DNA from 2 places in the Rhizobium sp. 01L410 genome. Region 2 is predicted to be linked to the other one. Evidence: riboswitches for the same ligand, from Rfam matches in the RefSeq annotation. Region 2 holds a riboswitch; the other holds the start of a gene.
What was found. Region 2 has a riboswitch for S-adenosylmethionine ahead of AC1DV9_RS07540 (O-succinylhomoserine sulfhydrylase). Riboswitches for the same ligand answer to the same signal wherever they lie in the genome.

Region 1 (3,405 bases), on a different contig from region 2:
CGACATACCAGCGCAGCGCCGTATTGACCTGGTTGAAGGCGCCGACCGACATCATCAGCTCACCGAAGGTCAGGCCGCCGGAGAAATAGGCGGGCGCGGCGACGATGATCGGGATGACGATGACCAGCCAGCCGTAACCGGCGGAAACCCAGGTGAGGTTGGTGTTGGCCATAGTCAGGCGCTTGAGGACGGCGAGAACCGTGCTGATATCGGTGTTGATGCGCTGGCGCTCGTTTTCCTCGCCTCTGGCGACGGTAATCGCCGGCATATTCTCGTTGGCGTGCATCAGCGAGAAGCGGAGTTCGGCTTCCTTGGAGAAGCGCTCGGCGTTGATCGGCACCAGCTTTCGGCCGACGATTTGGCTGAGGATCGATGCCGACGCGGCGTAGAAGACGGCGGCCCAGACCATGTAGCCGGGGATGGCGAAGGAATAGGTGCGGAAGTGGAAGACGAAGCCGCTCGACAGCTCCCAGAGCACGCCGATGAAGCTGACGAGCAGGATCGTCGACTGGATGAGGCCGAGAACGAGGCCGGTGGTGCTTTCGGCAAGGTTGCGGGCGTCCTCATGCAGGCGCTGGTCCGGATTGACGCCGATCAGCCCGCTCGAGGCCAGCCGCAGGGCCCGCTTGTGCTTCAGCCATTGATCGACGAGATCGCGGGTCAGGCCCTCGCGCATATAGAGCGCCGTCATCTGGTTAAGCCAGGCCTGGCCGACATTGAGAAGTAGCAGAGAGCCGGCGATCAGACCGAAAATCTGAAGCTGATGGAAGAACTCGCCGACATCGCGCCGCTGCAGCGAATCATAGAACGGCGCGTTCCAGCGGTTGAGAACGACCTGACCGTAGGCCGTCGCCAAGATGACGAACATAAGGATGGCGGCGAGAGACAGGATCTTGCCGCGCACTTTCGAAGCCCAGAAGGCTAGAAACATCAATTTGAGGCGATAGCCGAGGCTGAGATCGTATCCGACCCTATCTTGCCGCTGGCCGACAGCCCCGCCTTTGGCGTCGTCCGTCATCATGCATTCCTGTACAGCATCATCCCTGATTAACATGGTAGCGCGTGCTGTCCATCAACAGATTCTACCAGTCATTAATGCGTGAGTTACCTAGCTCAAAGTGCAGGTTGCGAATCACGATTGATTCGCGGCGCTGTCAGCGCTATCTAGAGGATCGTGGTGATTTGGCCGGCCGGCTTGCAGCCACGTTAAATAAGTCGCTAAAGGGCCGCGTGCGGACCGGTAGCGATTCTTTTTTCGCCACCGGTTTTTTTATTTGCCGGTTGTCCTGTTCGATCGAGTGAATGCAATGCCCATCAAGATTCCTGACACGCTGCCCGCTTTCGAAACCCTCGTTCAGGAGGGTGTGCGGGTGATGACTGAGACAGTGGCTATCCGCCAGGATATCCGCCCGCTTCAGATCGGGCTTCTCAACCTCATGCCGAACAAGATCAAGACTGAAGTGCAGATGGCGCGCCTTGTCGGCGCCTCGCCGCTGCAGGTCGAGCTGTCGCTGATCAGGGTCGGCAACCATAAGGCCAAGAACACGTCGGAAGACCATCTGCTGGCCTTCTACCAGACCTGGGAAGAGGTGAAGCATCGCAAGTTCGACGGCTTCATCATCACCGGCGCGCCGATCGAGCTGATGCCCTTCGAGGACGTCAACTATTGGAGCGAGATGCAGGAAATCTTCGAGTGGACGCGCACCAACGTGCATTCGACGATGAACGTCTGCTGGGGCGCGATGGCGGCGATCTACCACTTCCACGGCGTTCCCAAGCATGAGCTGAAGGAGAAGGCATTCGGCGTTTATCGCCACAAGAACCTGAAGCCGTCCTCGGTCTATCTCAACGGCTTCTCGGACAATTTCGAGATTCCGGTGTCGCGCTGGACGGAAGTGCGCCGCGGCGACATCGAAAAGGCGCAGGGTCTCGAGATCCTGATGGAATCAAACGAGATGGGCGTCTGTCTGGTTCAGGAAGAGGCCAGCAAACGCCTCTACATCTTCAACCATGTCGAATACGATTCGACGTCGCTGTCGGACGAATATTTCCGCGACGTGAATGCCGGCGTGCCGATCAAGATGCCGCACAACTACTTCCCGCACAACGACCCGGCGCTGCCGCCGCAAAATCGCTGGCGCAGTCATGCACATCTGCTCTTCGGCAACTGGATCAATGAAATCTATCAGACGACGTCCTACGACCTCAACGAGATCGGCACGAAAATCTGACGGCTTATCAAACTGTTGATGCTATGCTGCTGCCTTTGCCGCAGCGGCATTTCTTTTTTGGCATTGGCAGTTGCGGTTCGCGGCAAATGGGGGCAGTTTCGCTGCCGGATGCGAACAGATTTCAGGACGATGGTATAATGGCGGAAGAGCTCAAGCGGGAAGTTTTCGGAACGACGAAAGACGGAGAAACCGTCTATCGCGTCGAGATCAAAGGCGGCGGTCTGACAGCCAAGATCATGAGCTGGGGCGCTGTCATCCAGGATCTCAGGCTCGACGGCCACGATGCCCCGCTGCTGCTCGGCTTCGACAAGTTTTCCGAATATCCGGCCTACTCCTCCTATTTCGGTGCGACGCCCGGGCGCTGCGCCAACCGCATCGGCGGCGGCAAGTTCACGCTCGACGGCAAGGACTACCAGCTGGAGCTCAACGAAAAGGGCGTTTCGCATCTGCATGGCGGCAGCGACAACATTGCCAAGCGCAACTGGACGATCGTCGAGCATGCCGTCGATCGCGTTGTCCTGAAGATCGTCGATCCCGATGGCCGCGCCGGCTATCCGGGCAATTGCACGATCCAGGCCACCTACCGGGTTCACGGCAACGGCGAGTTCTCGATCGTCTATGAATCGACGTCCGACCAGCCGACGCTCGCCAATGTCTGCCAGCACGCCTATTTCAATCTGGACGGCCGCGATGACGCGCTTGGCCACGATATCATGATCGCGGCCGATCACTATCTGCCGACCGACGAGCGGCAGATCCCGACCGGGGAACTGCGCCCGGTCGACGGCACGGCTTTCGATTTCCGCGAAATGGCGCCGATGAAGCGTTTCGAAGGTTCGGAACAGGCGCTCTACGATCATAATTTCTGCCTGTCGAAGGAGCGTGTCGCCAAGCGCACCGCCGTGCTGGCCCGCAGCCTCAATTCCGGCGTGTCGATGGAAGTGCGCACGACCGAACCTGGCGTGCAGTTCTATGCCGGTTTCAAGCTGAATGTCGCCGTGCCAGGTCTCGATGGCCGCAAGTACGGACCGTTCGCCGGGTTCTGCCTGGAGACCCAGGTCTGGCCGGATGCGATCAATCACGAGGGCTTCCCGAATGCCGTGCTGCGGCCGGGCGAGGTCCTGCGCCAGGAAACGGATTACATCTTCACCAAGAACTGATGCGATCGATTTGA
Region 2 (3,405 bases):
GCTGATGACGATGCGGTATCCCCAGACATAGCGATCGTCGTCCGGATCGGATTGCTCCTCCAGATAAAACGGCTCGACAACAACTTCTATATCGCGTGTGAGGGCCCGGTACATGCCTTACACCTTAGTCAGGATATCTTACTCGTATCTTATACGGCATTGGCTCCGTCAAGAAATGCCACCGTATCATCAGCCAAATACAGGCGATTGCACGCCGTTTTGATTGTTAATCCTAACATTCAAAGTTAATGACTCTAATAAAGCAGAGCTGACTGAAGCTTTAGGTGGGGCGGGCCGCCGGACCGGCAAGTCCGGCGGCTTGCTGCTTAAGCCGGGATCTTCGACAGAGCCTGGGCGAAATCTTCCAGCAGATCGTCGGTATCTTCGATGCCCGCCGAAAGACGCACGGTGCCGGCCGAAATGCCGAGTTCGGCACGGGCCTCATCCGAAAGATTCTTGTGCGTTGTCGTTGCCGGATGGGTGATCAGGCTGCGCGTATCGCCGAGATTGTTCGAGATCGTTACCACGTCGAGCGCGTTCTGCAGCTTGAAGGCTGCGTCCTTGCCGCCCTTCAGCTCGAAGCAGACCAGCGTCGAGCCGCCGGTCATCTGCTTGGCGATGATATCGGCCTGCGGATGGTCCTTGCGGCCGGGATAAATGACGCGTGCAACCTGCTTCTGCTCGGCCAGGAAATCGGCAATCTTTGCGGCATTCCTGGTCTGCTGGGCCACACGCAGCGGCAGCGTCTCGATGCCCTTCAGGAGCGTCCATGCGTTGAACGGCGACATGGCCGGGCCAGTGTGGCGGAAGTAGTCGTGCAGGTGCTCGTCGATCCACGCCTTGTCGGAGAGCACGACGCCGCCGAGGCAGCGGCCCTGGCCGTCGATGTGCTTGGTCGCCGAATAGATGACGATGTGAGCGCCGAGCTCCAGAGGCTTCTGGAAGAGCGGCGTCGCAAAGACGTTGTCGACCACGACCTTGGCGCCGACCTGGTTGGCGAGCTTGGCAACGCCGGCGATATCCACGATCTCGAGTGTCGGGTTGGTCGGGCTTTCCAGGAAGAACACTTTGGTCTTCGGCGTGATCGCCTTTTCCCAGTTTTCCAGGTATCGGCCGTCAACGAGCGTGCATTCGATGCCGTATTTCGGCGCCAGCGTCTCGACCACCCAGCGGCAGGAGCCGAAGAGGGCGCGGGCCGCAACGATATGGTCGCCAGCCTTCAGCTGGCAGAGGATTGCAGCGGTGACGGCGGCCATGCCGGAGGCCGTGGCGCGCGCATCTTCCGCGCCCTCAAGTGCGCACATGCGCTTCTCGAACATGTCGTTGGTGGGGCTGCCGTAGCGGGCGTAGATGAAGCCTTCGGTCTCGCCCTTGAAGCGGGCCTCGGCCGCCTCCGACGTGTCGTAGACGAAACCTTGCGTCAGGTAGATTGCCTCCGACATCTCGCCATATTGCGAGCGCAGAGTGCCTCCGTGAACGAGTTGGGTTGCAGGGCGCCAGGACTTGCTCATGCCATCACCTCAAAAACAAAAAAACCGGCCGCAAAAGCAGACCGGTTTCATACCCGGTCTTTTTAGCCACTTGTTTAACGTGGCTGCAAGCCGACCGGCCAAATCACCACGGGATAAAGCTGCAATACTGCCGTTAGCTGCTTGCGTCAATTCCCCGTATTTGGTTTTGTCGGCCACGAACTATGGATGGAGCATGATGGCTCGCGAAACTGGAATTTTGGCCGATCGTGCCATTGCTGCGTTGTTTGAGACCGGCCGCCTGATCTCCGAACGGGAACTCGACCGTGACCAGATCCAGCCGGCAAGCCTCGACCTGCGCCTTGGCGCCAAGGCGTTCCGGGTGCGCGCCAGCTTCATGCCCGGCCCTTCGCATCTCGTCTCGGACAAGCTCGATCGCCTGAGCCTGCATGTCATCGATCTCTCCGAAGGGGCTGTCCTCGAAACCGGCTGCGTCTATATCGTTCCCCTGATGGAGCGTGTCGATCTGCCGGCCGGCATGTCGGCCTCCGCCAACCCGAAGAGCTCGACCGGCCGCCTCGATATCTTCACGCGCGTCATCACTGACTACGCGCAGGAGTTCGACAAGATCCCGGCCGGCTATTCCGGCCCGCTCTATCTCGAAATCAGCCCGCGCACCTTTCCGATCGTCGTGCGCCGCGGCTCGCGCCTGTCGCAGATCCGCTTCCGCGTCGGCCATTCCATTCTTGGCGAACCGGACCTTCAGGCGCTGCATGACAGCGAGACGCTGGTCGCCAGCGCCAAGCCGAACGTCTCAGGCGGCGGCATTGCCCTGTCGATCGATCTCGCAGGCGACAAGGAAGGCCTGATCGGCTATCGCGGCAAGCACCACACCGCCGTCGTCGATGTCGACAAGAAGGCCCAGCACGACATTTTCGATTTCTGGGAGCCGCTCTATAGCCGCGGCCGCAACGAGCTGATCCTCGACCCGGACGAGTTCTACATCCTCGTCTCCCGCGAAGCCGTGCACGTGCCCCCGCATTACGCCGCCGAGATGACCCCCTTCGACCCCTTGGTCGGCGAATTCCGCGTCCACTACGCCGGCTTCTTCGATCCGGGTTTCGGCCACGCTCCCGCCGGCGGTCGCGGCAGCCGCGCCGTTCTCGAAGTGCGCAGCCACGAGGTCCCCTTCATCCTCGAAGACGGCCAGATCGTTGGCCGCCTGATCTACGAGCACATGCTGGAAAAACCCGAAAGCCTCTACGGCTCCGGCCTCGGCTCCAATTACCAGGCCCAAGGCCTCAAGCTGTCGAAACACTTCCGCATCTGACCGCCTTGACACCGCCTCCCATCTGTTGGAAGGCTTCGGGCACGCGGGTGTAGCTCAATGGTAGAGCAGCAGCTTCCCAAGCTGAATACGAGGGTTCGATTCCCTTCACCCGCTCCATTTACGCACTTCACCCGCTCCAGTTTTCCCTGCACTTAAAATGAAATGAGCGGCCGGAGCCGCTCATTTGACGTTTTGATTTCCGGTTGCTCAGAACTCCGTCCAGTCGGCTTCCTTGCTTTCCGCCGCCGGGCTGCTCTTGCCAAAGGCGCTGGCGAGTTTCTGGCCGAGTGCGCGCGCCGGTGATGCGGCGGGCCTTGCGGTTCCTTCGTTGGCGACGCGGATCGAGGCTGGGCGCGGGTTGGCTGCGCGGGCCGGTGCTGGGCGGGGTGCTGCGGCCGGGCGGGGAGCGGAATGTGAGGCGGGTGCCGCGGCGGCAAAGCCACCGGTTCCGGTCAGCCTGAACTCCGAAAGAAGGTTGTTCAGCGATGCCGCTTCGGTTGCCAGGCTGTGGCTGGCGGCGGTGCTTTCCTCGACCATCGCGGCATTCTGCTGCGTGCCCTGGTCCATGGTGTTCACAGCCGTGTTGATCTCCTGCAAGCCGGTCGA

Region 1: another riboswitch for S-adenosylmethionine. It lies ahead of metA (homoserine O-acetyltransferase MetA); the one in region 2 lies ahead of AC1DV9_RS07540 (O-succinylhomoserine sulfhydrylase).

Annotation. Positions count from the first base shown of each region.
Region 1 is NZ_JBFTST010000004.1:205,558-208,962, forward strand. It holds gene AC1DV9_RS10680 (ABC transporter ATP-binding protein/permease) at 1-1,018, opposite strand, end outside; SAM riboswitch at 1,165-1,242, shown strand; gene metA (homoserine O-acetyltransferase MetA) at 1,308-2,231, shown strand; gene AC1DV9_RS10690 (aldose epimerase family protein) at 2,369-3,391, shown strand.
Region 2 is NZ_JBFTST010000003.1:65,970-69,374, reverse strand. It holds gene apaG (Co2+/Mg2+ efflux protein ApaG) at 1-114, opposite strand, end outside; gene AC1DV9_RS07540 (O-succinylhomoserine sulfhydrylase) at 327-1,511, opposite strand; SAM riboswitch at 1,553-1,631, opposite strand; gene AC1DV9_RS07535 (2'-deoxycytidine 5'-triphosphate deaminase) at 1,705-2,799, shown strand; tRNA gene AC1DV9_RS07530 (tRNA-Gly) at 2,843-2,916, shown strand; gene AC1DV9_RS07525 (methyl-accepting chemotaxis protein) at 3,007-3,405, opposite strand, start outside.